Regions from separate parts of the Enterobacter chengduensis genome, predicted to be linked through region 3. Evidence: predicted binding sites of a transcription regulator. Region 3 holds the regulator's gene; each other region holds the start of a gene.
The links. The regulator LexA, encoded in region 3, represses DNA repair genes until DNA is damaged. The targets are predictions, from matches to a motif close to TNCTGTATGTACATACAGNA.
Positions count from the first base shown of each region.

Region 1: the regulator LexA is predicted to act here: its motif matches at 3,609-3,628, upstream of sulA (SOS-induced cell division inhibitor SulA).
Region 2: the regulator LexA is predicted to act here: its motif matches at 5,470-5,489, upstream of rmuC (DNA recombination protein RmuC).

Region 1 covers NZ_CP043318.1:1,841,247-1,851,542, reverse strand. The annotation lists gene helD (DNA helicase IV) at 1-96, opposite strand, end outside; gene FY206_RS09030 (YccF domain-containing protein) at 220-666, shown strand; gene yccS (YccS family putative transporter) at 686-2,848, shown strand; gene FY206_RS09020 (TfoX/Sxy family DNA transformation protein) at 2,805-3,431, opposite strand; gene sulA (SOS-induced cell division inhibitor SulA) at 3,649-4,158, shown strand; gene ompA (porin OmpA) at 4,513-5,568, shown strand; gene matP (macrodomain Ter protein MatP) at 5,633-6,085, opposite strand; gene FY206_RS09000 (AAA family ATPase) at 6,272-8,032, shown strand; gene fabA (3-hydroxyacyl-[acyl-carrier-protein] dehydratase FabA) at 8,101-8,619, shown strand; gene rmf (ribosome modulation factor) at 8,691-8,858, opposite strand; gene pqiC (membrane integrity-associated transporter subunit PqiC) at 9,115-9,681, opposite strand; gene pqiB (intermembrane transport protein PqiB) at 9,678-10,296, opposite strand, start outside.
Region 2 covers NZ_CP043318.1:4,846,353-4,856,648, forward strand. The annotation lists gene tatC (Sec-independent protein translocase subunit TatC) at 1-11, opposite strand, end outside; gene tatB (Sec-independent protein translocase protein TatB) at 14-556, opposite strand; gene tatA (Sec-independent protein translocase subunit TatA) at 560-814, opposite strand; gene ubiB (ubiquinone biosynthesis regulatory protein kinase UbiB) at 891-2,531, opposite strand; gene ubiJ (ubiquinone biosynthesis protein UbiJ) at 2,528-3,133, opposite strand; gene ubiE (bifunctional demethylmenaquinone methyltransferase/2-methoxy-6-polyprenyl-1,4-benzoquinol methylase UbiE) at 3,147-3,902, opposite strand; gene rmuC (DNA recombination protein RmuC) at 3,969-5,426, opposite strand; gene udp (uridine phosphorylase) at 5,567-6,328, opposite strand; gene FY206_RS23480 (dienelactone hydrolase family protein) at 6,584-7,390, shown strand; gene metE (5-methyltetrahydropteroyltriglutamate--homocysteine S-methyltransferase) at 7,472-9,733, opposite strand; gene metR (HTH-type transcriptional regulator MetR) at 9,850-10,296, shown strand, end outside.
Region 3 covers NZ_CP043318.1:329,299-339,594, forward strand. The annotation lists gene plsB (glycerol-3-phosphate 1-O-acyltransferase PlsB) at 1-1,287, opposite strand, end outside; gene FY206_RS01560 (diacylglycerol kinase) at 1,442-1,810, shown strand; gene lexA (transcriptional repressor LexA) at 1,919-2,527, shown strand; gene dinF (MATE family efflux transporter DinF) at 2,591-3,928, shown strand; gene FY206_RS01575 (CsbD family protein) at 4,049-4,258, shown strand; gene zur (zinc uptake transcriptional repressor Zur) at 4,306-4,818, opposite strand; gene FY206_RS01585 (cupin domain-containing protein) at 4,934-5,422, shown strand; gene FY206_RS01590 (conjugal transfer protein TraF) at 5,595-6,842, shown strand; gene dusA (tRNA dihydrouridine(20/20a) synthase DusA) at 6,925-7,920, shown strand; gene pspG (envelope stress response protein PspG) at 8,057-8,299, shown strand; gene FY206_RS01605 (quinone oxidoreductase) at 8,484-9,467, opposite strand; gene dnaB (replicative DNA helicase) at 9,576-10,296, shown strand, end outside.

The DNA.
Region 1 (10,296 bases), 1.5 Mb from region 3:
TTCCCCGGAGACTTTCACCCCGGCATTAAGGAGAACCACCCTGTCGTAAGGGTGTTGCGCCAGGCGTTTGCCTAACGACGTTGCTTTCAGTTCCATGTTCCGCCACATCCACGAAGAGATAATTTACCTGACAGTTTAACTGCCAGTTTTAAGGTGCTCCAGCCTAAAAAAACGTTACAATCATTGGGCGTTAATTTTATCGAAAGGAAGTGAGGGTTTATGCGTACCGTTCTGAATGTGTTGAATTTTGTGCTGGGCGGTTTTGCCACCACCCTTTCCTGGCTTTTTGCCACGCTGGTGAGCATCGTCCTGATTTTCACGCTCCCCCTGACCCGCTCCTGCTGGGAAATCACAAAACTCTCCCTGGTTCCTTACGGGAACGAAGCCGTCCACGTTGACGAGCTGAACCCGGAGAGCAAAAACGCCCTGATGAACACGGGCGGAACCCTGCTTAACATTCTGTGGCTGATATTCTTCGGCTGGTGGCTGTGCATCATGCATATTTTTGCCGGTATTGCACAATGCATCACGATTATTGGTATTCCGGTGGGGATCGCAAACTTTAAGATCGCCGCTATCGCGCTTTGGCCCGTCGGGCGCAGGGTTGTTCCGGTAGAAGTGGCCCAGGCGGCGCGTGAAGCAAACGCTCGCCGTCGTTTTCAGTAAATAAGGACTGGCCGCGTTTATGCTAAGCCCACTGCTTCGCCGTTATACCTGGAACAGCACCTGGCTTTATAACGTCAGGATATTTATCGCGCTTTGCGGCACGGTTGCCCTGCCCTGGTGGCTGAATGACGTCAAGCTCACCATTCCGCTCACCCTTGGCGTAGTGGCCGGGGCGCTGGCGGACCTGGACGATCGCCTGGCCGGGCGTTTACGTAACCTAGTCATCACGCTCGTCTGCTTTTTTATCGCGTCAGCGTCCGTTGAGCTGCTTTTCCCCTGGCCCTGGCTGTTTGCCCTGGGTCTGACGCTCTCGACCAGCGGGTTTATTTTGCTGGGCGGCCTTGGGCAGCGCTATGCCACCATCGCGTTTGGGGCACTGCTGATCGCCATCTACACCATGCTGGGCGTTTCCCTGTACGACCACTGGTATCAGCAGCCTGTTCTGATGCTGCTGGGCGCCGTCTGGTACAACCTGCTGACGCTGACCGGTCATCTGATCTTCCCGGTTCGCCCGCTGCAGGATAACCTTGCCCGCAGCTTTGAGCAGCTGGCCCACTATCTGGAACTCAAATCCCGGCTGTTCGACCCCGATATCGAAGAAGAAAGTCAGGCTCCGCTCTACGATCTGGCGCTGGCAAATGGCCAACTGGTCGCCACCCTGAACCAGACAAAGGCCTCGCTGCTTACCCGCCTGCGCGGCGACCGCGGCCAGCGCGGGACCCGAAGGACCTTACACTACTATTTTGCTGCCCAGGATATACATGAACGCGCCAGCTCATCGCACGTTCAGTATGCTGCCCTGCGCGAAAAGTTCCGCTACAGCGACGTGATGTTTCGCTTCCAGCGTCTGCTGTCCATGCAGTCCCAGGCCTGCCAGCAGCTCTCGCGCTCCATTCTGCTGCGCACGCCCTATCAGCATGACCCGCGCTTTGAACGCGTTTTTAGCCACCTTGATGCGGCCCTCGACCGCGTTCAGGCCAGCGGAACGTCGCCGGAACACATCAAAGCACTTGGTTTTTTGCTGAACAACCTGCGGGCGATTGACGCTCAACTGGCGACCATTGAGTCCGAACAGGCGATGGCGCTACCGGGCAGCGAGGTGGACAATCAGCTTGCTGATGACAGCGTGCACAGCGTTAGCGATATGTGGCTACGGCTGAGCCGTAACTTTACGCCGGAGTCGGCGCTCTTTCGCCACGCCGTGAGAATGTCGCTGGTGCTGTGCGTGGGTTACGCCTTTATCCAGATAACCGGGCTGCAACACGGCTACTGGATCCTGCTGACCAGCCTGTTCGTCTGCCAGCCGAACTACAACGCCACCCGACACCGTCTTGCGCTGCGCATTATCGGCACGCTGGTTGGCGTCGCGATCGGCCTTCCGGTGCTCTATTTTGTGCCTTCCGTCGAAGGTCAGCTGATCCTCATCGTAATTACCGGCGTGCTGTTCTTCGCGTTTCGCAACGTGCAGTATGCCCATGCCACCATGTTCATCACGCTGCTGGTGCTGCTGTGCTTTAACCTGCTGGGTGAAGGGTTTGAAGTCGCCTTGCCTCGCGTGATTGATACGCTGATTGGCTGTGCAATTGCCTGGGCCGCAGTCAGCTTTATCTGGCCAGACTGGCGTTTCCGCAATCTGCCGCGGGTGGTAGACAGGGCAATGAACGCCAACTGTCGCTACCTTGACGCTATTCTGGAACAGTACCACCAGGGGCGCGATAACCGCCTGGCGTACCGGATAGCCCGTCGCGATGCGCACAATAGTGATGCAGAACTGGCCTCCGTTGTCTCGAACATGTCGACGGAGCCTCGCGCCACGGAGGAGATTCGCGAGACTGCGTTCCGCCTGCTCTGCCTGAACCATACGTTCACCAGCTATATTTCAACGCTGGGCGCCCACCGAGAGAAGCTCACCAACCCGGGAATTCTCAACCTGCTTGATGACGCCGTCTGCTATGTCGATGACGCACTTCACCACCGCCCGGCCGATGAGCCGCGCGTTCAGCAGGCGCTGGATGAACTGGCTCAACGCATTGCGCATCTTGATCCAGGAAACGACAGCAAAGCGCCGCTGGTGCTACAGCAGATAGGCCTGCTTATCGCTCTGCTGCCTGAAATTTGCCGGCTGCAACAGCAAATTGCTACCTGGAGGAGTAGTTCTCCTGTGGCTCAGGCAGCGCATTAAACCACTCCGTCAGCTCCCGGCGAATGCCTGCCGGGAGTGCCGCCTCATGCAGCCCTTCGATTGCCCCCTCAAGCGCAAAGAGAACCTTGATGCTGAGCGCTTTATTTTTTGCCCGCATCTTTAGCCAGCTCGCTCTGGCCCCCAGCGCCCGCAGCGTTTCTTCATTGGTGATGCCTGCTTCAAAGAGCAAGACCTCAATCTGAAAGGTCAGGTTTGGCAGATCTTTTAGTCGGTTACGCTGATGGCGCTGATAGCGCTCTTTTCTTGCCGCGCTGAGCGCAAAGGAAGAGAGCTGGAGCAACCGCTCCCTGTCCTGCCATAATCCCTCATCCACGCGGTAATAGTTAAGCAGCACCGGGCGGCCTCGCTTCATCAGCGTTAAAAATGAAGAGGCATTTTTGACACAGTATTTTGCACTCTCCTCACAGGCCCGAAGATAAAGTTCGCCATCAGACACCATGGCAAAGACGGCATCATCCACCGCCAGGGTGTAGCCTCCAAACAGCGCGCGATGATGGATCTCGCCAAGTGGTGAAAGGTATTCCTGGGATTTATAAATCCGTTCATAAGATATCTTTTTCATGATATTTCCCTTCAAAATCATAAAGTAACAACGAAATTTCTTACTAGCGGATCCGTTAGCAGGAAAATAGGCAACTTATCTCCGTTGAGCAAGATGATTTTTCAAGGGGCCTCAAGATTGAATGAATTTTGCGAGTCGCTTTCCGAAAATGAGGTTGATCTTTATGCATACAGGAGTTACTGTATATCCATACAGTAACTACAGGGCTGGAATGAATATGCACACTTCAGGCTATGCAAATCGCTCAACCTCTCTCTCTTCCACCGCAGGCAATGTCGCGCAGAAATCCGTCGAGCGTGTTTCCACGGGGCTTATCAGTGAAGTGGTTTATCGTGAAGACCAGCCCCTGTTGACGCAACTTCTGTTGTTGCCGTTATTGCAACAGCTTGGTCAGCAATCGCGCTGGCAGCTTTGGCTTACGCCTCAGCAAAAACTGAGCCGTGAGTGGGTTCAGTCCGCAGGCCTTCCGCTAACCAAGGTCATGCAGATTAATCAGCTCGCACCGTGCGATACCGTTGAGTCAATGATTCGTGCGTTACGCACCGGAAATTACAGCGTGGTGATTGGATGGTTATCGGAAGAGTTGACGGAAGAAGAGCATTTTCGTCTGACGGAAGCCGCTGAAGAAGGAAATGCGATCGGATTCATTATGCGTCCGGTTCGATCGGATTCTTACCGCAAAGGACAACTTTCTGGGCTGAAAATTCACTCAAATTTGTATCACTGAGTGAAATTAAGATTTTTCCTGGAATTTTTTTTGACAGCAAGATGGGATTTAAGTTCCCGGTCTCAAAATTGCGGCAAGGCTTGTCTGGTGCGGTTCTCCTTAATTTTATTGCACAAAATTCGTTCGAAAAATGTTAAATAATCGGTATACGGAACTTTTTTTTTCATATGCCTGACGGACTTCACACTTGTAAGTTTTCAGCTACGTTGTAGACTTTACATCGCTAGGGGTGCTCGGCCTAAGCCGAAGATATCGGTAGATTTATATTTGACCACGCCCCCCGGTGAAGGATTTAACCGTGATTCTCAGTTGAGACATTCATGGCGAATTTTGGATGATAACGAGGCGCAAAAAATGAAAAAGACAGCTATCGCGATTGCAGTGGCACTGGCTGGCTTCGCTACCGTAGCGCAGGCCGCTCCGAAAGATAATACCTGGTATGCAGGTGGTAAACTGGGCTGGTCTCAGTTCCACGACACCGGCTGGTACAACAGCAGCCTGAACAACGATGGCCCTACTCACGAGAGCCAGCTTGGTGCAGGTGCGTTCGGTGGCTATCAGGTTAACCCGTATGTTGGTTTTGAAATGGGTTACGACTGGTTAGGTCGTATGCCATACAAAGGCGACACCGTAAACGGCGCTTTCAAAGCACAGGGCGTTCAGCTGACCGCTAAACTGGGTTACCCAGTAACTGACGATCTGGACGTGTACACCCGTCTGGGCGGCATGGTATGGCGCGCTGACTCCAGCAACAGCATCGCTGGCGACGACCATGACACCGGTGTTTCCCCAGTATTCGCTGGTGGCGTTGAGTGGGCTATGACCCGTGACATCGCTACCCGTCTGGAATACCAGTGGGTTAACAACATCGGCGACGGTGCTACCGTTGGCGTTCGTCCAGACAACGGCATGCTGAGCGTAGGTGTTTCCTACCGTTTCGGCCAGCAGGAAGACGCAGCACCAGTTGTTGCTCCAGCGCCGGCTCCAGCTCCAGAAGTACAGACCAAGCACTTCACTCTGAAGTCTGACGTTCTGTTCAACTTCAACAAAGCGACTCTGAAACCAGAAGGCCAGCAGGCACTGGATCAGCTGTACACCCAGCTGAGCAACCTGGATCCTAAAGACGGTTCCGTAGTGGTTCTGGGCTTCACCGATCGTATCGGTTCTGACGCTTACAACCAGAAACTGTCTGAGAAACGTGCTCAGTCTGTTGTTGATTACCTGATCTCTAAAGGTATCCCAGCTAACAAGATCTCCCCACGTGGTATGGGCGAATCTAACCCAGTGACTGGCAACACCTGTGACAACGTGAAAGCTCGCGCTGCACTGATCGACTGCCTGGCTCCAGATCGTCGCGTAGAGATCGAAGTTAAAGGCATCAAAGACGTTGTAACTCAGCCAGCGGCATAAGTTATCGTCTTATAAAAAAACCCCGCCATGCGGGGTTTTTTATTGTCTGAAGAAAAGTAAAAATCTACTTCTTGCCCAACAGCGCCTGAAGGTCGTTCTTCAGCGTCGACATCTGGCTGGCGTACTTCTCTTTATGCTCGGCGTCTTCAATCAACTGCACGATGGTTTCCGAAAGCGTTTTGCCCCGTCGTTGGGCAAGCCCGGCCAGACGCTGCCAGACAACGAACTCCAGGTCGATTGATTTTTTGCGCGTGTGCTGATGCTCAGCGTTAAAATGCCGTTTGCGTCGCGCGCGGATAGTTTGCTTCATCCGGTTTAACAATGCAGGATTAATGTGTTTCTCTATCCAGCCGTTAACCTGAACCGGTTCATTTTCGAGGGTCAGCAAAATATCCACGGCTTCTTGCGCAGCGCTGGCTTCGATGTAGCAGGTGATCAGCTCCCCTTCACGGTGCTTTTTGACCAGGTACTTCCATTTCCAGCCGCTTTCGAGATTTTCCAGTTGTTGATATTTCATTGCGATCTCAGTGTTACCACGTAACTCTGTTCAGAATATCAGTTTTTTAGCAATCTGCTGAAAAGAAATCATATCCTGTGAGTGAATGCAGCCAATCGGCCTGCCGAAATACCCAATCCTGCTTGGGTAGAGCCCCCCGCTTACGGTATACTCCACGCTTTTACATCTGACTAAAAAACATCAACTTTGACCATTACGAAACTTGCATGGCGTGACCTTGTTCCGGATACCGAAAGTTATCAGGAACTGTTTGCACAGCCAGATCTCGCAAAAGAACACGAATTCATCCTTAGCGATACGCAGCCCCGTTTGCATTATGCGCTGGAGCAGGTGTTAAGCCCGTGGGCAACTGCGCCTTTCATGCTGCTCAAGGCTCCGGAAGAAGCGGAATACCTGACGCTGCTCGGAGATGCCGTACGCCAGCTGAAGCCGGAAGCGAACGCAGTTTTTGGCGGCCAGTATCGTATCGCGGGACGTGATGTTACATTCGAACCGGCGGCGCAGGCCGATGGCGGTTTTGCCGCTAAGGGTGAAGTGATTACCGCTAACTGGGTCGAGGCTGAACAGCTTTTTGGGTGTCTGCGCCAGTTTAACGGAGAACTTTCGCTGCAGCCGGGGCTGGTACACCGCGCAAATGGCGGTGTTCTCATCATCTCTCTGCGCACCCTGCTCTCGCAGCCGCTGTTGTGGATGCGTCTGAAAACCATCGTGCACCAGCAGCGTTTCGACTGGGTCGGCTACGACGAGTCTCGTCCTCTGCCAGTCTCTGTTCCGTCTATGCCGCTGTCGCTGACCGTCGTGCTGACGGGAGACCGTGAATCGCTGGCTGACTTCCAGGAAATGGAGCCGGAACTGGCTGAGCAGGCGGTGTATAGCGAATACGAAGACAACATCCAGATTGCCGATGCCGACGATATGGCGCAGTGGTGCCAGTGGGTGATGGCCGTTGCGGAACGTTTTGCCCTACCAACGCCTGCGGCTGACTCGTGGCCGGGCTTAATCCGTGAAGCGGTACGCTACACCGGTGACCAGGAAACGCTGCCGCTTTGCCCGCTCTGGATCGGCAAACAGCTGCGTGAAGTGGGCGCGATCGGCGGTGACGGCGCGTTCACCGGAGAACAGCTCTCCCAGATGCTGGCCCAGCGCGAGTGGCGAGAAGGCTACCTTGCTGACCGTATGCAGGATGAAATTCTGCTTGAACAAATTCTGGTGGAAACCGAAGGCGAACGCGTTGGGCAGATCAACGCCCTGTCGGTCATTGAATTTCCTGGCCATCCGCGCGCATTCGGGGAACCGTCCCGAATCAGCTGCGTTGTGCACATTGGCGATGGCGAGTTCACCGATATCGAACGGAAAGCCGAGCTGGGCGGCAACATTCATGCGAAAGGCATGATGATCATGCAGGCGTTTTTGATGTCAGAGCTACAGCTCGAGCAACAGATCCCCTTCTCCGCCTCGCTGACGTTTGAGCAGTCCTACAGCGAAGTGGATGGCGATAGCGCCTCCATGGCGGAGCTGTGCGCCTTGATCAGCGCCCTGGCGGAAGTGCCTATCAATCAGAATATCGCGATCACCGGTTCGGTGGACCAGTTTGGTCGTGCGCAGCCAGTGGGTGGCCTCAACGAAAAAATTGAAGGCTTCTTCGCTATCTGTCAGCAGCGTGGTTTAAACGGCAAACAGGGCGTGATTATTCCTGCGCCCAATGCGCGCCATTTGAGCCTCAGCCAGGATATTCTGGATGCGGTTGAACAAGAGCAGTTCGCTATCTGGGCCATCGAAGGGATTGAGGATGCACTACCCTTACTGACAAACCTGGTGTGGGATGGTGAAGGGCAAACCACCCTGATGCAGACTATCCAGGAGCGCATTGCTCAGGCGACACAGCAGGATGCTCGCCACCGTTATCCATGGCCGTTACGCTGGCTGGGCTGGTTTAGTTCGAACTGATCGGACTTGTTCAGCGTACACGTGTTAGCTATCCTGCGTCCTTCACTAAAATAAGGCTTACTGAGAACATGGTAGATAAACGCGAATCCTATACAAAAGAAGATCTTCTTGCCTCTGGTCGCGGTGAACTGTTTGGCGCGAAAGGCCCACAGTTGCCGGCCCCGAACATGCTGATGATGGACCGTGTCGTGAAAATGACCGAAACCGGCGGCAACTTCGATAAGGGTTACGTAGAAGCAGAACTCGATATCAACCCGGACCTGTGGTTCTTCGGTTGCCACTTTATTGGCGATCCGGTAATGCCTGGCTGTCTGGGCCTGGATGCCATGTGGCAGCTGGTTGGCTTCTATCTGGGCTGGCTGGGCGGCGAAGGTAAAGGCCGCGCGCTGGGCGTGGGCGAAGTGAAATTCACTGGTCAGGTTCTGCCTACAGCGAAGAAAGTGACCTATCGTATTCACTTCAAGCGCATCGTTAACCGTCGCCTGATTATGGGCCTGGCAGATGGCGAAGTGCTGGTCGACGGTCGTCTGATCTATAGCGCAAGCGACCTGAAAGTTGGCCTGTTCCAGGACACTTCCGCGTTCTGATCGTGCTTTTGGCACCTCCAGAAAGGCGAAACCTCCGCAATGCGGAGGTTTCTTTTTTTAAAGAGACGTTATCAGGCTATGAGTGCCCTGTCGCCGATGGCTTCTCGCCAGCCTCCAAGCCATTGTGACCTTTGATTTATCGTCTGATAAGGACACATTTCTTTAGAACGCCCAGCGATGCCGGCCTGATAACCACGTTGATGAGCCCGTTCCAGGCGATCTCGTTTCTGTCTCTTCATGCCTCGTTTCCCTCATTCTTTTGTCTGGTGGAAAGAAAACAGTGTCTGCACTCATTGCACAGGCACAGATAACGAATACCCCGAATTCATTGCAGCGTCAATGTTCAAAATTCATACGGGTGTCATATTTGTGAGCTAGCCAGAAGATCATTTGTACAAAAAGTGTGACCCGGCACAAGTAACAACCTGAAGCCAAAACGAAAAAAAAACCGCAATCAGCGCCAGGCCAATTGCGGTTTTTAATGATGAATTTTACTTATGGCAGCCGGGAAATCTCCCTCGCGATGCTGGCCGACTCCTGGGCCCAACCCTGCGCCAGGACTTTCACCATTTCGTCATAGCCATCTTTTTGCTGCTTCAGCTCCAGATGGAAAGGACGCTTAATCAGCTGCCCCTGATGGTTCAGCAGCCACTCCCCGCTGATGATAACGGCACCGTCATACCGACCATGGAAGCCCGTTACCGTAACGTTCAGCGTATCCTGATCGCTACCCAGTGGCTGGGAAGCAACAACCCAGCCCGGAAGCTGGCTGCTCAGGTTGGCCACCAGCGTATTGCGCAACTGCTGATCCAGCGGGCTGGCCCAAAGGTTATTGTTGGCAATGGTGTACTGTACATCGCTGGTCTGGTAGACCACCCCGTTGCCAGCCAGGTAGTCCGGCACGGCAACTTGCTCAACCCACAGCAGACGGTTGCCTTGTGAAGCGGTACTCTGGGTACCTGCCTGCGCCATCAGCGGTAGCTGATAGTAGCTTTTCGTTTCACTGCCTGAGCTACAGGCCGTGAGTACCATCGCTCCTACAATCGCTAGCCATTTTTTCATTGTTTCGCCCTCTTCGGCTCAGGATCCTTTTTATCTTTCGCTTCAAACACCAGCGCGTTGCTCTTCTCGTTGAGCGTTTTCAGCACCGGCTGCAGTTCGCGCAAGACCAGATCAAGACGCTGCATGTCTGCCACCATCTTGTTGTAGGCCGCCGAGCCCGGCTGGAAGCCCTGCATACTGCGGTTAAGCTCGCGCAGCGTTTTCTGCATGTCCTGCGGCAGCTGCTGCATACTCTGGCTCGCCGTGATCTTGTTGATGTTATCCAGCGTGGTTTGCAGACGCTGCATTGTCTCCTGACTCTGATGGAGCGAGCCGGTTGCCGCTTCAATCATCGGATTCAGTGGCAGATTGTTGATCTTATCCAGGGTTTCCATCAGACGCTGCTGGATCTGCGCCAGACCGCTGCTCACCGTTGGGATGATCTTGTACCCCCCGAATTCACGGATACCGGTAATTGGCGGTGCTTTCGGGTAGAAGTCCATATCCACATACAGCGCGCCGGTCACCAGGTTACCCGTCTTCAGGGATCCGCGCAGACCGCGCTCCATCAGTTGAGAAATATGCGTAGCAATATCCTGATTCTCGCCAATCTGGTTGATCAAGCGTTCAGGTTCT
Region 2 (10,296 bases), 590 kb from region 3:
TCTACTGCCATGTTTACGCTTTATCACTCGACGAGGGGGATGATTCGGAAACGGGCGCAGCGGGCTTCACTTCCGCTGTTTTTGCCACCGGGTCTTCCGGCTGCGCCTGCTTTTTCACTTCGGTTTCCTGAGGCGTCTGTTCTGGCGCGACAGCCTGATGTTCAGCGGTGGCTGGCGTCACGCCCTCGCGCTGCGCCTCGCTGCCCTTCACCACCGGATTATGGATGGTGTTCGCTTCATCGCTCGCTTTTTCAGGGTCGTTAACGCTATAGGAGCGCTTCATCGATTCCGCCGCTTCGCGCAGCTCATCCATTGACGCTTTCAGTTCTGGCGTCAGGTTATCCATGCTCGCCTTCTCAACCTTTTTCAGGCTTTCCTGAAATTCCTGCAGCTTAAGCTCCTGCGCCAGTTCATTCTGAACGGTCGATGCCAGCGATCTCAGCGCACGAACCCAGCCCGCAACGGTTTTCACTGCCACCGGCAGACGCTGCGGCCCCAATACAATCAGGCCAATCACAAAGACCAGCAGAAGCTCACTAAAACCAATGTCGAACACGACTTACACCTGCTCTTTATCGTGGCGTTTAGCGTCTTCCTTTTTGGCTTCTTCCTGCTTGTCGGCGATGGATTTAGCAGTAAAGTCAGCGTCCTGGCTGGTTTTATCCTGCTTGCTCTCATCATCGCTCATCGCTTTCTTGAAGCCTTTGATAGACGCGCCCAGATCGGAACCAATAGAACCGAGCTTTTTGGTGCCAAACAGCAGCACGACGATGACGGCAATAATGACTAATTGCCAGATACTGATACCACCCATACATGTTCCTCAGGGATAGATGATTAATGAGTCAGGTCGCATTATACGTTTACGACCCGTCGATAGCGACGCACGCTTAGCGCGTTTTTCTCCATCCGGCTAGCCAGACAACCGCCCCGCCAGCCATCAGCCAGGCGGGCATCATCTGCCAGTCCGGGCGGTTGATCAGCAGCAGCGTACCGCTCAGCAGCAGCGTTGCGCCAATCCCAAAGAGATAGCGTGACTGGCCCTGGCGAACACGGCTGGACTGAAGCTCGCGGGCGATTTTATCCATGCTGTGCTGAAGGTTCTTGCTCTGACGCAAACTGTCGTAAACCAGTTCAGGAATTTCAGGCATTTTTTCTATCCAGAACGGGCCTTTCTCTTTCAGAGATCGCACCAGCGCCGGAAGGCCAACCTGATCCTTGATCCAGGATTCAAGGAAAGGTTTCGCGGTCTTCCACAAGTCTAACTGAGGATAGAGCTGCCGGCCTACACCTTCAACGTAAAGTAATGTTTTCTGGAGTAAAACTAGCTGCGGCTGAACTTCCATATTAAAGCGGCGAGCCGTATTAAACAGGTTTAACAGCACGTGACCAAAGGAGATTTCCGCCAGCGGCTTTTCAAAAATCGGTTCACAAACGGTTCGGATCGCGAACTCGAACTCTTCGACGTTGGTGTCCGGCGGCACCCAGCCGGAATCGACGTGCAGTTCGGCCACCTTGCGATAGTCGCGGTTGAAGAACGCGATGAAATTCTCCGCCAGGTAGCGTTTATCTTCTTTGTTTAGCGACCCCACAATCCCGCAGTCGATACCGATATACTTCGGATCCTCAGGATGTTCGTAGCTGACAAAGATATTGCCCGGGTGCATGTCCGCATGGAAAAAGCTGTCGCGGAACACCTGGGTAAAGAACACCTGTACGCCACGCTCAGCTAAAAGCTTCATGTTCGTACCCTGTTTCTCCAGGGCCACCACATCCGAAACCGGAATACCGTAAATACGCTCCATCACCATCATGTTCTGACTGCAGTAGTCAGAATAGACTTCAGGTACATAGAGCATCGGGCTGTTTTCAAAGTTGCGACGAAGCTGAATGGCGTTGGCCGATTCACGCAGCAGGTTAAGCTCATCAATCAGCGTTTTTTCATATTCCCGCACCACTTCCATCGGACGCAGACGACGCCCGTCCGGCAGCAAGCGTGGCACCCAGCGCGCCAGACGATAAATCAGCTTCATGTCCGCTTTGATGATCGGCAGGATGTCTGGACGAATGACCTTAATAACGACTTCTTTGCCGTTTTCTTTCAAACGCGCGGTGTGCACCTGCGCGATAGAGGCCGATGCCAATGGCTTAATGTCGAAATCGTCAAACCACGCCTCAATGGGAATATTGCCCATCGCCTCTTCAATTTGCTTTTTCGCGCGCGCGCCGTCAAACGGTGCGACGCGATCCTGCAGCATCGCGAGCTCGTCGGCAATCAGCGGCGGGAAGAGATCGCGGCGGGTCGACAGCATCTGTCCAAATTTGATCCACACCGGGCCGAGCTCCTGCAGCGCCAGGCGCAGACGCTCTCCCAGCGGTTGACCTTTATGGCGATTGGGCATCCAGAACAGCATCCGCCGCCAGATACGAAGCGGCAGCGTGATACGCATTTTGGGGATAAGCTCGTCGAGCCCGTAGCTCAAAAAGGTGCGAATAATGAAATAGAGGCGCCGAATTTCACCAGGCGTCATTTGCCCTCCAGTTTTTCCAGCCGTTTGGTCAACGCATCAACCGCACGTTCAACAGCAGCGGTCTCTTCCGCAAACCATGCCACTTCGAGTGGACCAGGCGCCATTCGCCACTCCTCTGTCAGCACTTCCGCCGCATAGCGTTGCTGGCGTTGGAGGCTTTTACGCGCAAAAGATGCGCCACCATGAAGGACTTTCCCGATACCTTCAGCGGCAATGTCGCCGATAAAAGGCGCGAGCAGCTCTGCCGGATCAAACTCCGCCAGATCGGTGAGCGCAACAAAGTTCTGCACGACCTGAATGTCGCCTTCCACTTCCAGCTCACCGCTGCGGATAAGCGCCGTTAATTGCTGGCGATCGCGCAGTTTTGGCAGCACGCTCATATGCGTAATGACCGAGCAGTCGGCTTCGCCTTCCCACGCCCCGAGAACGTCAAGCTGACGTTCGCTGAAGACCAGCACAAGCGGCGTCGAGAACTCTTTCAGAACAATGCGTAAGACCTTCCCGTTAAGCCGCTGACGCGCAGCTTTCAGCGCCGGAGCACGATACAGAAAAGCGTTCAGTACATTCTCGATGCCTGCGGAGACTAAGGGTTTAAAGGGCACGGGACACCTCCACTCAGAATTTGTAACCGCGATGCAGCGCGACGACACCCGCCGTCAGGTTGAAGTATTCAACGTTCTCAAATTCCGCGTCCTGCATCATGGCTTTTAACGTGTCCTGATCCGGGTGCATACGGATGGATTCCGCCAGATAGCGGTAGCTTTCAGCGTCGTTGGCTACCAGCTCACCGATGCGCGGCAGCACGTGGAAGGAATAGGCGTCGTAAGCTTTGCTCAGCGGCTCAATAATCGGTTTGGAGAATTCGAGCACCAACAGGCGTCCACCCGGCTTCAGCACGCGGTACATGGAGCGGAGCGCTTTTTCTTTATCGGTCACGTTACGCAGGCCGAAGGAGATCGTGATGCAGTCGAAGGTATTGTCCGGGAACGGCAACGCTTCGGCGTTTGCCTGCACATATTCCACATTCCCCACCACGCCGATGTTACGCAGCTTTTCGCGTCCCATTTTCAGCATGGAGTCATTGATATCGGCGAGAACAACGCGACCGGTTTCGCCCACCAGACGGGAGAATTTCGCGGTTAAGTCGCCCGTACCGCCGGCTAAGTCCAGCACCGTTTGACCACGACGTACGCCGCTACAGTCAATGGTGAAGCGCTTCCACAAGCGATGAATGCCGAACGACATCAGATCGTTCATCACATCGTACTTCGCCGCCACGGAATGAAATACGTGGGCCACCATGTCAGCTTTCTGCGCTTTGGCGACAGTCTGAAAGCCAAAGTGCGTTGTGTCTTGTGAATCGTCAACCATCTCAGAGCCTGCTCATCAGTAAATTGTTCGTGAAGTGTAACAGATTGGGCGCAATTGCCCTACGTTTCAACCACCGCGAAAGAAACGCGCCGGCGGCTCGTCCGGTGGCAAATCCGCCGCTAACGCGTTGTCTTCACTGTTTGTCTTTTGTTCACCCGCACCTTCTCGCAGGCGAAACTCGTCGTCCTGAGCGGTCGCCTGTTCAACCAATTCCGGATTAATCTCGCGTTTAACTTCTACCCCCAGGCTGCGGAATGATTCGGCCTGCGCCAGCAGGTTGCCGCGTCCGGAGGCGAGTTTTTTCATCGCCTGGCGGTAGTTATCCTGCGCACGATCCAGGCTCTGCCCAACGGAAGACATGTCGTCCACAAAGAGGCGCATTTTGTCGTACAGCTTGCTGGCACGATCGGCAATCTGCTGCGCGTTGCGGCTCTGGTGCTCATAGCGCCACAGGTTGGCAATGGTACGTAACGCCACCAGCAGCGTGGTAGGGCTGACCAGCATGATGTTATTTTTGAGCGCTTCGGTGATGAGTTCAGGCTGCCTGTCGAGCGCCAGCAGAAATGCGGGCTCTACCGGGATAAACATCAGGACGTAGTCCAGCGAGCGCAGCCCCGGCAGCTGCTGGTAATCCTTTCTGCCGAGCAGGCGGATGTGGTTACGCACGGAGGCGATGTGCTCCTGCAGCGCGGATTCGCGGGTATAGTCATCCTCGGCGTTGAAATAACGTTCGTACGCCACCAGCGTCATTTTGGCGTCAATCACCACATCTTTGCCCTGCGGCAGCCGCACGATCACATCCGGCTGCATTCGAGAGCGGGCATCGTTTTCGATACTTACCTGCGTTTCATATTCGTACCCTTCCCGCAGACCAGAGGCCTCCAGCACGCGGGTCAGCACCACTTCTCCCCAGTTGCCCTGGGTTTTGTTATCCCCCTTCAGCGCGCGGGTCAGGTTGACCGCTTCCTGCGCCATTTGGGCATTCAGCTGCTGAAGATTGCGAATCTCATGCGCCAGCGTGTGCCGCTCGCGGGCTTCCTGACCAAAGCTGTCCTGCACCTGACGACGAAAACCGTCCAGCTGTTCACGCAGCGGCGTCAGCAGGCTGTTCAGGCTCTGGCGGTTCTGTTCATCAACGCGGCGGTTGCTGTGCTCAAAAATTCGGTTGGCGAGGTTCTCAAACTGTTCGCTGAGGCGCTGCTCGCTGTTGATCATCTGGCGGATTTTATCTTCCGCATGCAGCTGGGTGGATTCCAGGCGGGTGGTCACTTCGCGGAGATCGGCCTCCAGCGACGTGTTGATATCACGCAGGTTGCGCAGCTCGTTGTTGAGCAGTTCACACTCGTCGCGCCAGTGCTCGCTCAGGGCAAGCTGCTGTTTTGTCGCGCTTAAGTCGGCGACGATCTCTTCACGTTCAGCCAGCCGATCGGCCTTCTGCTGCGCGTGCTGGTAGCTGGACATCAGCCAGCCTATCGCCACGCCCGCCAGCGCAATCACCGCATAAATCAGGATTGAGATATCCACAATGCCCCCTGCATCAACGTATTACCCGCACAAAATAGAATTGTGCTGTATAAACGTCCAGTTTGAAAGGGTTTTCCTGCGAGGCGCTACGCAAAAAATAAAGGCCGAACGCGTCGGCCTTTGATTTCGAAAGGAGAGGACTAGATCAGGCGACGCGCGGCTTCTACCACGATTTTCACGGCATGGCTTTCGGTCTGCTTCATCGTTTCGGCGTTCGGGATTTCCTGCTGGGTACGGTTGACGATAACGCCCGCCACCATACCGGCACGCAGACCCTGGCTTGCGCACATGGTCAGCAGCGTGGCGGATTCCATTTCGTAGTTCATTACGCCCATGGACTGCCACTCTTCCATTGAGCCCTTGAAGCGGCTTACCACGCGGCCTGAGAAGGTGTCGTAACGCTCCTGGCCCGGATAGAAGGTGTCGGACGACGCGGTTACGCCTACGTGAGTGGTTGCGCCCACCGATTTCGCGGCTTCAACCAGCGCGGTGGTGCATTCGAAATCCGCCACTGCCGGGAATTCCATCGGTGCAAAGTGCAGGCTTGCCCCGTCCAGACGGACTGATGCGGTCGTGACCAGCACGTCGCCCACGTTGATGTGCGGCTGGATCGCGCCGGTGGTACCGATACGCAGGAAAGTACGAATGCCCAGCTGCGCCAGCTCTTCAACAGCAATAGAGGTAGACGGACCGCCGATACCGGTAGAGCACACGATCACCGCTTTGCCATCCAGCTCTGCACGCCAGGTGGTGAACTCACGATGGGCAGCCAGCTTGACCGGCTTATCCATCAGCGCGGCGATCTTTTCCACACGCTCAGGGTCGCCAGGGACGATCGCGAGCGTAGCCCCTTGTAAATCGTTTTTGGTGAGGCCGAGATGAAAAACATCAGACTTAGACATAGGTGACTCCTCTGTGGGTCGGTTAGTCAGAAGAAGTAAAACGGTACTTTACAGAAGCAGTAAGCATATTTTCGTGACGCACCTCACCATGAATGAAAATGGTTACATTGAATTTCCATAAAAAAGTGATTTACATCACATTAACAAGTTATATCGCCAGGTGCTGCACAAAAGATAGACCGTTTAAGGCACTGTGAGTTGTTAACCTGGTGTCTATATTTACCTTTGCGCTAACTCATTGGTACGGAGAATGCCATGACTGAAAAAACCGGTTTTGCACCTGCTGCGGCCCCGCTTGCTTCAACCATCGTTTCAACCTCAGAAGAGGCCATCACGGCGGGCGAGACCTCCATTCCCTCGCAGGGGGAGAATATGCCTGCTTATCACGCGCGGCCAAAATCGGCAGAGGGTCCGCTGCCCATCGTGATCGTGGTTCAGGAAATTTTCGGCGTTCATGAACATATTCGCGACCTCTGTCGCCGTCTGGCGCTGGAAGGCTATCTGGCCGTTGCGCCAGAGCTCTACTTCCGTCAAGGCGATCCGAACGACTACAGCGATATTCCCACATTGCTTAGCAACCTGGTCAGCAAAGTCCCGGACGCGCAGGTGCTGGCCGATCTCGACCACGTCGCCAGCTGGGCGGCGCGCAACGGGGGCGACCCGCACCGTCTGCTGGTCACCGGTTTCTGCTGGGGTGGACGCATTAGCTGGCTGTATGCCGCGCACAATCCGCAGCTCAAAGCCGCTGTCGCCTGGTACGGCAAACTGGTGGGGGAGAAAACGCTGAATTCGCCGAAACATCCCGTGGATATCGCTACCGAGTTAAATGCCCCGGTGTTAGGCCTGTACGGCGCTCAGGACACAGGGATTTCGCTTGATTCGGTAGAGACCATGCGTCATGCGCTTCGTGCGGCAAATGCAAAGGCGGAGATCGTGGTGTATCCGGATGCCGGGCATGCGTTTAACGCCGACTATCGTCCGAGCTATCACGCGGAATCGGCCAAAGATGGCTGGCAGCGAATGCTGGCGTGGTTTAGCCAGTATGGCGGGAAGAAAGCATAAAAAAGCCCGGTGGCGGCTGCGCCTTACCGGGCCTTAAGGTAGGCCGGGTAAGCGTTAGCGCCACCCGGCAATCCAGCTCCACTACGCCTGACGCAAATTCTGCGCCGCCTTGACCATGTTGGCGAGCGCCGCACGCGTCTCCGGCCAGCCGCGGGTTTTCAGGCCGCAGTCCGGGTTCACCCACAGGCGCTCTGCCGGAATGCGCTGGGCGGCTTTTTTCAGCAGGGCCTCAATCCACTCCACGCTCGGCACGTTCGGAGAGTGAATGTCGTACACGCCCGGCCCGATCTCATTCGGGTAGTCGAACTCTTCAAACGACTCCAGCAGCTCCATGTCTGAACGCGAGGTCTCAATGGTGATCACGTCGGCGTCCAGCGCGGCTATGGAATCCATGATGTCGTTAAATTCGCAGTAACACATGTGGGTGTGGATCTGCGTGTCGTCCTTCGCCACCGATGCATTAATGCGGAACGCCTCTACGCCCCACTTCAGGTAGGCATCCCAGTCGCTGCGGCGCAGCGGCAGACCTTCGCGCAGCGCCGGTTCGTCAATCTGGATAATGCCAATGCCCGCCGCCTCCAGATCCGCCACCTCATCGCGCAGCGCCAGCGCGATCTGTTTGGCGATGGTTTCACGGGTCACGTCTTCGCGCGGGAACGACCAGCAGAGAATGGTCACCGGCCCGGTGAGCATGCCCTTAACCGGCTTGTCGGTCAGAGACTGGGCATATTTGGCCCACTCCACGGTGATCGCTTCCGGACGGCTGACGTCGCCGATCACCACCGGCGGCTTCACGCAGCGGGAGCCGTAGCTCTGCACCCAGCCGTTCTGGGTAAACACAAAGCCGTCAAGGTGCTCACCGAAGTATTCCACCATGTCGTTACGCTCGGCCTCACCGTGCACCAGCACGTCCAGACCTAAACGCTCCTGCTCGATAATCGCCTGCTTGATGTGCTCCGCAATGCCGGTACGGTAGTGATTCGCGTCCAGATTGCCCTTCTTGAAATCGAGACGCAGGCCGCGGATCTCCGTAGTCTGCGGGAAAGAGCCGATCGTCGTGGTCGGCCATGCAGGCAGGTTGAAGCGGGCGCGCTGGGCTTCCGCGCGCACCTCATACGGACTCTGGCGCTGGCTGTCCTGGGCGGTAATAGCCGCCAGACGTTTTTCCACCGCCGGGTTGTGCACGCGCGCCGAATGACGACGCGCTTGGATCGGGGCGCTCCATTCGACAATCGCCTCCGTGTCGCCGCTGTTCAGCGCGTCGCGCAGCAGTGCCAGCTCTTCGCATTTTTGCAGGGCGAAGGCAAACCAGCTTTTTACTTCGGGATCGAGGCGGGTCTCTACGCTGAGATCGAGCGGGCTGTGCAACAATGAACAGGACGAGGCCACCCACAGCTCACGTTTACCGACGATGTCTTTGATTTGTCCGTATTTCTCGGTGAGATCGGCACGCCAGACGTTACGACCGTTAATCAGCCCGGCCGAGAGCAGCCAGTCTGCGGGCAGACGCTTGTGCAGCTCCGCCACATCATCTTTACCGTGTACCAGGTCAACGTGCAGGCCCTGAACCGGCAGCGCGGTAATGGTGTTCAGGTTCGGCGTGACGCCTTCAAAATAGGTGGTCAGCAGCAGCTTCACCTGCCCGGTAAGCGCGTCATACGCCGGTTTGAAGGCATCGAGCCATTCCTGGGGCAGCTCAAGCACCAAAGCAGGTTCGTCGATTTGCACCCACTGAATGCCGCGCTTGCCCAGCTCAATCAGCACCTGCCTGTAGACCGGTAGAATGTCCTTCAGCAGGCTGAGGCGGTCAAACGGCTCGCCTTTGACCTTACCCAGCCACAGATACGTTACCGGCCCGAGCAGCACCGGCTTCACCTGGTGGCCCAGTGCCAGCGCTTCGTCCACCTCGTCCAGAAGCTGCGTCCAGGTCAGCCTGAACTGCTGGCCTTTTACGAACTCCGGCACCATATAGTGATAGTTGGTGTTAAACCACTTTGTCATTTCCGCCGCTGCCGCTGGCTCACCCGTTGGCGCGCGGCCACGGCCGATGCGGAACAGGGTATCGATATCTACCGATCCATCTTTGTTCTGATGACGAGCCGGCACGTTGCCCAGCAGCAGGCTGGTCGTCAGAACATGGTCGTACCAGGCGAAATCGCCCACCGGCAGCAGGTCAATGCCCGCCTGTTTTTGCTGATCCCAGTGACGGGCGCGCAGCTCTCGCCCCACCGCGAGCAGTTCTTCACGGGTGACGTTCCCCGCCCAGTAGCTTTCTTGCGCTTTTTTCAGCTCGCGACGCAGGCCAACGCGAGGGAAACCGAGAGTGTGATTGCGGATTGTCATGGTATGCCCCTTGTGGAAATTCGTTATTTAGACGTCCAGATGTTTACACATCTATAATTGGCAGGTACTGTATATTCCTCAAGCGCAAAATATTCACGGCGAAGTGAAGGACTTTCATGATCGAGATTAAACACCTGAAAACGCTACAAGCGTTGCGGAACTGCGGTTCTCTGGCGGCGGCGGCGGCCACGCTGCACCAGACCCAGTCCGCCCTTTCTCACCAGTTCAGCGATCTGGAACAGCGCCTCGGTTTCCGTCTTTTTGTGCGTAAGAGCCAGCCGCTACGCTTTACGCCGCAGGGTGAAATTCTGCTTCAGCTGGCGAATCAGGTCCTGCCGCAAATCGCCAGCGCGCTTCAAGCGTGTAACGAACCGCAGCAGACCAAACTGCGTATCGCCATTGAGTGCCACAGCTGTATTCAGTGGCTGACCCCCGCGCTTGAGAACTTCCGCCAGAAGTGGCCGCAGGTGGAGATGGACTTTAAATCCGGCGTCACGTTCGATCCGCAGCCCTCGCTGCAGCAGGGCGAGCTGGATCTGGTGATGACCTCTGACATCCTGCCG
Region 3 (10,296 bases):
TACGTGCTCATAGCCGATGTAAATAGGCACCAGCGTGATCGGACGGGTTCCGCCGCGCAGCATCGCCTGGATGGTCATCGACAGCGTGCCGGTCTTCGGATCGAGCAGACGTCCGGTGCGCGAGCGACCGCCCTCAACAAAGTACTCAACGGAATAGCCGCGGCTAAACAGCTCGCCCAGATACTCGCGGAACACGGTGGAGTAGAGCTTGTTGCCCTTGAAGGTACGACGGATAAAGAACGCGCCCAGGCGGCGGAAGATCGGGCCCGCTGGCCAGAAGTTCAGGTTGATACCGGCTGCGATGTGCGGCGGTACAAGCCCCTGGTGATAGAGCACGTATGAGAGAAGCAGGTAGTCCATGTGGCTGCGGTGGCAGGGGACATAGACAATCTCATGGCCATCATGCGCCAGCTGACGCACGCGCTCGGCGTTATGAACGTTGATGCCCTGGTAGAGGCGGTTCCACGTAAAGCCGAGAATACGATCGGACAGGCGAATCATCTCGTAAGAGAAGTTCGCGGCAATCTCTTCCATCAGCGCAATGGCGTTCTGCTGGGCTTTCTCATGCGAAATTTTCTTGCTGCGCGCTTCGTCTTCAACGGCGCGGGCAATCGCTTTGGAGGCCAACAGCTTGTTGAACAGATCCTGACGCGCCGGGAGGCGTGGTCCTACTGCCGCCAGGCGCTGACGGGCGAAGTGCATACGCGCTACGCGCGCCAGTTTTTGCGCGATGATTTTGTCGGTCCCGTGCTCGTCCGCCATGCGACGTAGCGAAACCGAAGGGGAGAAGCGCACAAAGCTGTCGCGCCCCAGCCAGGAGACCGCGAAGAACTTCTGGATGCCGTTAAGCATGCGCAGCGGCGGATTCTCTTCACCTTTTTCACGGCCCGGACGACGACCAAACATCACCGATACCGGCACCATCTGCACGTCCAGATCGGGGTTGCTGCGGTGCAGGTCGAGATAGTCATGGAACAGCTTGATGGACTCTTCTTTCGGCGTGTAATAGGTAAACACGCGCGGTCCACCGTGAATGAACACGTAGCGCGGCAGCAGCGTGCCGTCGACTTCCAGCGGTTCAAGCGGGTCAGGTAAATCATGCGCCAGACACTGGGCGCGAAGCGTCAGTAAGTCTGCCTTCGAGTTGTAAGGCAAAACGTACATAATAGGACGCGACGTATCGAGTCCCAATTCCAGCGCGGGTTCTGCTGGGATAGACTTGCTTTTTACCAGGATGCTTAATGGTAAATTAAGTAATTTGTAGTAAATTCGTGGCCAGCCGGACATAAACGATGTAAAGCCTCTGGTTAATAATGCAATTGCGGCGCAAGGATAACAGAAAGCGCGCAAAATTTCTGTTGTTACCCGTCATACTTCAGGCTGTGGCGAAACGCGCTACAGTTCCTGTTACTGACGCTTTTTTTCTTAAAAGGTTCTTTTAATGGCCAATAATACCACTGGGTTAACGCGTATCATTAAAGCCGCCGGCTATTCATGGAAAGGTTTCCGTGCCGCGTGGATCAACGAAGCCGCCTTTCGCCAGGAGGGCGTCGCCGCTATCATCGCGGTGATCATCGCCTGTTTCCTTGATGTAGATGCCGTTACCCGCGTGCTTCTCATCGGTTCCGTACTTCTGGTGATGATAGTGGAAATTCTCAATAGCGCTATTGAGGCCGTGGTCGACCGTATCGGCTCTGACTTCCACGAACTTTCCGGCCGCGCGAAGGATATGGGTTCTGCCGCTGTGCTGCTGGCGATTATCACTGCTGCCATTACCTGGGTCACGCTGCTTTGGTCACATTTCCGATGAGCCTCGAGGAATAATTAAGTCCCTGGTTTTTTGTGCAGTTTTTGATTCCAAAATCACCTTTGACTGTATATACTCACAGCATAACTGTATATACACCCAGGGGGCGGAATGAAAGCGTTAACGACCAGGCAGCAAGAGGTGTTTGATCTCATTCGGGATCATATCGGCCAGACGGGTATGCCACCCACGCGTGCGGAAATCGCGCAGCGTCTGGGTTTCCGTTCTCCAAATGCTGCCGAAGAACACCTGAAAGCGCTGGCGCGTAAGGGCGTGATTGAGATTGTCTCGGGCGCGTCACGCGGTATCCGCCTGCTGGTGGAAGAAGAGACCGGCATTCCGCTGATAGGCCGTGTTGCTGCCGGTGAGCCTTTACTGGCTCAGCAGCATATTGAAGGCCACTATCAGGTCGATCCTGGCATGTTCAAACCGAGCGCTGATTTTCTGCTGCGCGTCAGCGGCATGTCGATGAAAGACATCGGTATCCTCGATGGCGATCTGCTTGCAGTGCATAAAACTCAGGATGTGCGAAACGGCCAGGTGGTTGTGGCGCGTATCGATGACGAAGTGACCGTTAAGCGTCTGAAAAAACAGGGTAACAGCGTACAGTTGCTGCCTGAAAACAGCGAGTTCTCACCCATTTTGGTCGACCTCCGCGAACAGAACTTCTCTATCGAAGGACTGGCGGTTGGGGTCATTCGCAACGGTGAATGGCTGTAACCTCTTCCTGACAGGCTATGGCGCCGCTGTAGCCTGCTTCATTCCCCACTTCCGGTATTTTTCATGTCACTGCTGACGGCATCCGATAAGGCATTGTGGCGTCTTGCACTGCCGATGATTTTCTCCAATATTACCGTGCCTCTGCTTGGGCTGGTTGATACTGCCGTTATCGGCCATCTGGATTCACCAGTTTATCTTGGCGGCGTGGCGATTGGCGCGACGGCAACCAGCTTCCTGTTTATGCTGCTGCTCTTTTTGCGCATGAGCACCACCGGACTCACGGCGCAGGCGTATGGTGCGAAAGACCCGCTGCGTCTGGCGCGCGCGCTGGTCCAGCCGCTGATCCTTGCGCTTGGCGCGGGGACGTTAATCGTTTTATTGCGTGCGCCCCTCATCGACCTGGCGCTCCAGGTTGTTGGCGGCAGCGAGGCGGTGCTGACGCAGGCGCGACGTTTCCTCGAAATCCGCTGGCTCAGCGCCCCCGCCTCGCTGGCCAACCTGGTTCTGCTGGGGTGGCTGCTGGGCGTACAGTACGCCCGCGCCCCGGTGATTTTGCTGGTGGTGGGCAATCTGCTCAACATTGTGCTGGATGTCTGGCTGGTGATGGGCCTGCACATGAACGTGCAGGGCGCGGCGCTGGCGACGGCAATCGCCGAATACGGAACCTTTATTATTGGCCTGTGGATGGTCTGGCGGGTGCTGGCGATGCGCGGGATCTCCCTGGCGCTGCTCAAAACCGCATGGCGTGGCAATATCCGTAAGCTGCTGGCGCTTAACCGGGACATCATGCTGCGTTCGCTGCTGCTTCAGCTCTGTTTCGGTGCGCTAACCGTCTTTGGGGCCCGGCTAGGGCCAGAAATCGTCGCGGTCAACGCGGTACTGATGACGCTCTTGACCTTTACCGCCTACGCGCTGGACGGCTTTGCCTATGCGGTAGAAGCGCATTCCGGGCAGGCGTACGGCGCGCGGGAAAGCGGGCAGCTTCGGGACGTCTGGCGGGCAGCCTGCCGGCAGTCTGGGCTGGTGGCGCTGGCATTCGGCCTGGTTTACGCCTGCTTTGGCGAGCAGATTGTCGCGTCGCTTACGTCTCTCCCTGCGCTGCGCGAGCTGGCGAGCCACTATCTCATCTGGCAAGTCATTTTACCGGTGGTCGGCGTCTGGTGTTATCTGCTGGACGGCATGTTTATTGGCGCAACGCGCGGGGCGGAGATGCGTAACTGCATGGCCGTTGCGGCGGCAGGGTTTGGCCTGACGCTGCTGACGCTCCCCTGGCTGGGCAATCACGGTTTATGGCTGGCGCTTGCGGTGTTTCTCTCTCTGCGAGGCCTGTCGCTGGCCTTTATCTGGCATCGCCACTGGCAAAACAATACCTGGTTCTCCTCCCGCCACGATATATCGTGACGGTTAAAGATTCCGAATATGAAATTAACCGCCGAATCCTTAACTACAATAAATATCACGTCCAGCAGAAAAGAACGTAACGGACGTTACGACCCGACGCTTAACTAAGAGGACACGATGATGAATAAAGACGAAATCGGCGGCAACTGGAAGCAGTTCAAAGGTAAAGCGAAAGAAAAGTGGGGTAAGCTGACCGATGACGATATGACCGTCATTGAAGGTAAACGCGATCAGCTTGTCGGTAAAATTCAGGAACGTTACGGCTATGCGAAAGATCAGGCGGAAAACGAAGTCAAAGACTGGGAAACCCGTAACGACTACCGCTGGTAACGCGAAATAACCCACAGGGCGGCTCTAAGCCGCCTTTTCTTTTGCCGTTAACGCGGCTTTTTCTTCACCAGTATAGAGTGGTCATGTTGGCACGCATCCTGGTGCCGACAGGCTTCCACCTCAACACACGCTGAACACAACCCGTGTGCTTCAATCACATTATGCCGCAGGGCAAAGCCCATTCTTGCCGCCAGCGTATGCATAATGTCTTCCACGCCTTCCGCAGCTTCTTCTTTCACCACGCCACAACGGTCGCAGATAAACATAGCGGATGTGTGAGTGGGCTGATCGAAAAGATGACACAGCACGTAGCTGTTTGTGGACTCGACTTTGTGGACAAAACCCTGTTCCAGCAGGAAATCCAGCGCGCGATACACCGTGGGTGGTTTCGCCTGCGGCTCGCTTTCACGGAGCAGATCTAACAGGTCATAGGCGCTGATTGCACCCTGTTGCAGACTCATCAGGCGTAACACTTCAAGGCGCTGCGGAGTCAGGCGCACATTGCGTTGCGCGCACAGCTTTTCGGCCTGCGCTAACAGCTCTTTTGTGGACTTATCCATGTAGCACCCCGGATGTAATAGGACGGAAAACCCCCACTTTACCATGTTCTGGTAAAAACACCGAGATCCGCCAGTCTGTGCTATACCTGACCCATCGCAAACCGGGAGATTCATAATGAAAAGACCTGACTGTATTCGGCACTGGCGCGACGTGGAAGGCGCGGATGATTCGACCTATCCAGATAGCGATGAGCGGTTTTCTATCGGCGCACCGCTGGCTCGCAAGCTCGGGCTCGGGCGCATCGGCATTCATCATGAGCGGCTACCGCCCGGGCGCAGAACGTCCTACCCGCACGCGGAAAGCGATGAAGAAGAGTTCGTTTATGTGCTCGAAGGTTATCCGGAAGCGTGGATTAATGGCTATTTATGGAAACTTGAACCGGGCGATAGCGTGGGATTTCCTGCCGGAACGGGCGTCTGCCACACCTTTATCAATAACACGGACGACGAGGTGCGGTTGCTGGTCGTTGGCGAGGCCAGCAAGAAGCACAATCGCATCTACTATCCGCTTAACCCGGTCTATGCCGCCACCCGCGAGGATCGCTGGGTAGACCACCCACCCCAGTTTTTTGGACCGCATGATGGAAAACCTGGGAAAAAATAATTTCCTCTTCTATAAATATTGAGGGCCGTCACAAAATATAACAGGCCGTAAGGGAGTTTTACTTAGGGACAGAAATAGCGGGTCTTTTACTCCTTATTCACAGCAATAGTTCGTTCCTGTTTGGGTGATAACAGACAGGGGTTATTTCATAACAGACTATAACGGGCATACTGTGAAAAAAAATTTTAAATTTTCGGTGGTTAGCATCGCTGTTTCCTTGTTTATGGCAAATCAGGCGGGAGCAGCCAATACCTGGACAGAAGCGCGCAGTGATGCGATGGGGGGGACGGGCGTTGCGGCAGGAAGCTATGGCAGTGCAGTATTGATAAACCCGGCACTGCTGGCAAAGGCAAAGCCCGATGATGATGTCACGGTTATTCTGCCATCAATTGGCGCTCAGATTTCGGATAAGGACAATCTGCGCGATAAGATTGATGATATCAGCGACGATGTCAGCAAATATCGCAGCACGCTGGAAAGTATCAATCTTTTCGATCTCTTAAATCCCGCAAGCCAGGCCTCCAGGCAGGTCTCCGCAGCGGCGGGCGATCTTGCTAATCAACTAGCTTCGCTGAAAGGAAAAACCGCCAGCGGTAAAGCGGGCGCAGGGATCGCTGTCAGCATTCCTAATGACGTGTTATCCGTAGCATTCGTCGCAAAAGCGAATGCGCGTGCCCGCGTGAGTTCTTACATCGATCAGGGCGATATTGACACATTACGCGGTATTGAGGCCGTTCCAGCCACCGCGTTAGCGGCAAATCCGAATGATTTGAAGTCAAAAGGCTTTGGTCGCGCGGCGATCGTTTCGGACTATGGTGTGGCGGTGGCGCGTCAGTTCGACATTAGCGGCGTACCGGTCTCGGTCGGTATCACGCCTAAGCTGCAAAAAACCTGGCTCTATAACTATACGGTTTCCATCTACAACTTCGACAGCGGGGATATCAATAGTAGCCGCTATCGCAATGATGATACGGGCTTTAACGTCGATGCCGGTCTTGCTGCTGACTTTGGCGAGAGCTGGACTGTCGGTTTAACCGGAAAAAATCTCTTCTCCCGTGATATTGATACGAAGAAAGTGGATGGCGTGCGCGATACTTATCAAATCAGTCCTGTGGTGACCGCCGGTGCCGCCTGGCACAACGATCTCGTCACGCTGACCGCCGATGGCGATCTGACGGAAACCAAAGGCTTCAAGAGCGAAGATACGTCGCAGTATGTTGGCGTCGGTGCCGAGGTAACGCCGCTGAGCTGGCTGGCGGTGCGTGCAGGCTATCGCGCGGACGTGAAGGGGAACGACAGCAACGTCTTTACCGGCGGTGTTGGCTTCGCGCCGTTTAATACCGTGCATGTTGACCTGATGGGCCTGTACGGTGAAGACGAAACCTGGGGCGCCGGGGCTCAGCTGAGCATGACGTTCTAAAGTCTACCGGAGGCGCTGCGCCTCCGGCTTTTCTTTGTGCTATAGTAGCGCCCCTTTTCCACCGGATGCTTAAAACTTCGCCATGTCGTCAGAATCACAGACCGCTTTCCCTGCACACCGTTTCTCCATTGCGCCGATGCTCGACTGGACGGACAGACACTGCCGCTATTTCCTGCGCCAGCTCTCCCGCCATACGCTGCTCTACACCGAAATGGTGACTACGGGCGCAATCATCCACGGGAAGGGCGACTATCTGGCCTATAGCGAAGAGGAGCATCCGGTAGCCCTGCAGCTGGGCGGCAGCGATCCGGCCGCGCTGGCGCAGTGTGCGAAGCTGGCGGAAGCGCGCGGCTATGACGAGATTAACCTCAACGTTGGCTGCCCGTCCGACCGCGTGCAAAACGGCATGTTTGGCGCATGCCTGATGGGCAACGCGCAGCTGGTGGCGGACTGTATCAAGGCGATGCGCGATGTTGTTTCCATTCCGGTGACGGTCAAAACCCGTATCGGCATTGACGACCAGGACAGCTACGAGTTCCTGTGCGATTTCATCAACACGGTGTCCGGCAAAGGCGAATGCGAGATGTTTATCATCCACGCCCGTAAAGCCTGGCTCTCCGGCCTCAGTCCGAAAGAGAACCGTGAGATCCCACCGCTGGACTATCCGCGCGTGTATCAGCTAAAGCGTGACTTCCCGCACCTGACGATGTCGATCAACGGCGGCATTAAGTCGCTGGAAGAGGCCAAAGCGCATCTGGCACATATGGATGGCGTGATGGTCGGACGCGAGGCGTATCAGAACCCGGGCATTCTGGCGATGGTCGATCGCGAAATCTTTGGCGTTGAAGGCGCAGACACCGATCCGGTTGCCGTCGTGCGCGCCATGTACCCTTACATTGAGCGCGAGCTGAACAACGGCACGTATCTCGGCCACATTACCCGCCATATGCTGGGCCTGTTCCAGGGCATTCCGGGCGCGCGGCAGTGGCGTCGTTACCTCAGTGAAAATGCGCATAAAGCCGGTGCCGATATTGAGGTTCTGGAGCATGCGCTGCGACTGGTCGCAGATAAGCGATAACTTTCGCTAAAAGTTCGTCAAATTCACCACGCCCTGCCTGTTGTTGCAGGGCGTTTTGCTTTCATAACAATGGGTTAAGTTTGGCATGATTCTTGTAATACAAACTGTATTACTCGGGAACTCGTGGGAGATCGCCATGCTGGAACTACTTTTTGTGATTGGCTTTTTTGTCATGCTGTTAGCGACAGGCGTTTCGCTGCTCGGCATTCTGGCTGCGCTTGTCGTGGCGACGGTGGTGATGTTTATCGGCGGGCTGTTTGCCCTGACCATTAAGCTGCTGCCATGGCTGCTGCTGGCCATTGCGGTGGTGTGGGCGATACGGGCGATTAAATCGCCAAAACTGCCGACTTATCAGCGCAATAACCGCTTCCGTTACTAAGGTATTGAGGGGTTCGTCACATACTTGTAACTTTCCCGGCAGCATGGCTTAGAACAGAATAGGATTTACTTATCGAATCTGTCACTATGGCTGCCGCTACAGAATTCATCGTGCTGTACCCTACATACAGCCGAACTAAAAAAAGAAAGGGCTTCCCACGGGAAGCCCAATTTCTTTTTGGGGCTTAGGGAATCAGCAGGCTCGATCCCTGGGTCGCCCGACTCTCCAGCACCTCATGCGCGCGCTGCGCATCGGTCAGCGCGAATTTCTGCGCGTCGGCTACGTCCACCTTAATTACGCCGCTGGCGATCAGCGAAAACAGCTCGTTGCTGGCTTCCTCGAGTTCTTCCCGGCTGGTGATGTAACCCTGCAGGGAAGGGCGCGTCACGTAGAGCGAGCCTTTCTGGTTCAGAATGCCCAGGTTAACGCCCGTCACCGCGCCAGACGCGTTCCCGAAGCTCACCATCAGCCCGCGACGCTGCAGGCAGTCCAGCGACGCCTCCCAGGTATCTTTGCCCACCGAGTCATACACCACGCGCACTTTTTTGCCGCTGGTGATCTCCTTCAGCCGCTCAACGATGCTCTCTTCACGATAGTTAATCACCTGCCAGGCACCCGCCTGCAGCGCGCGCTGCGCTTTTTGGGCGTTGCCCACGGTGCCGATCAGCTTCGCGCCCAGGGCTTTTGCCCACTGACAGGCGATGAGCCCGACGCCTCCCGCCGCGGCATGAAACAGGAACTGCTCGTCGGGTTTAATTTCATAGGTTTTGCGCAGCAGGTAGTAAACCGTCAAACCCTTCAGAAACGACGCCGCCGCCTGTTCAAAGGAGATAGCGTTGGGCAGCAGGGCGGCTTTATCCGCCGGAACGTTGTGGACGGAGCTGTAAGCGCCCAGCGCAGATTGCGCATACACCACGCGGTCGCCCTCTTTAATATGCTTCACCGCGCTGCCCACTTTAATGACGACACCGGCCGCTTCGGTGCCCAGGCCGCTCGGCATTGACGGAGGCGGGTAGAGACCGCCGCGAATGTAGGTGTCGATGTAGTTTATGCCGATGGCTTTGTTTTCAACCTGGATTTCGTTCTCGCCGGGCGCGGCAGGGGTAAACTCCACCGCTTTAAGTACCTCAGGGCCACCATGCTTGTGAAATTCAATACGTGTTGCCATGATCTCTCCAGAAAGAAATTAGCTGGGGTGACATTAGGGTCGGGTGTCATATTTCAACTTGTATGATAAAGTTTCGACCCACTCTTTATCTCGGTAACTCCATTCACTATGGCAGGAAACAAACCCTTCAACAAACAGACTGAACCTCGCGAGCGTGATTTCCAGGTCGCAGGGTTAAAAGTCCCGCCGCACTCGATTGAAGCGGAACAGTCGGTGTTGGGCGGTTTAATGCTGGATAACGAGCGCTGGGACGACGTCGCCGAGCGCGTCGTGGCGGAAGATTTCTACACCCGCCCGCACCGCCACATCTTTACCGAAATGGCGCGTCTGCAGGAGTCGGGCAGCCCGATCGATCTGATCACGCTGGCTGAATCGCTGGAACGTCTTGGGCAGCTCGACAGCTGCGGCGGGTTTGCCTATCTGGCAGAACTGTCAAAAAACACACCAAGTGCGGCAAACATCAGCGCTTACGCCGATATCGTGCGCGAACGTGCCGTTGTCCGCGAGATGATCTCGGTGGCGAACGAGATCGCCGAAGCCGGTTTTGATCCGCAGGGCCGCACCAGCGAAGACCTGCTCGACCTTGCCGAGTCCCGCGTCTTCAAAATCGCCGAAAGCCGCGCCAACAAAGACGAAGGCCCAAAAAACATCGCCGATGTCCTCGACGCCACCGTTGCCCGTATCGAACAGCTGTTCCAGCAGCCGCACGACGGCGTCACCGGCGTGAACACCGGCTATGACGATCTCAACAAGAAAACCGCTGGCCTGCAGCCGTCGGATTTGATTATCGTCGCCGCGCGTCCGTCGATGGGTAAAACGACATTTGCGA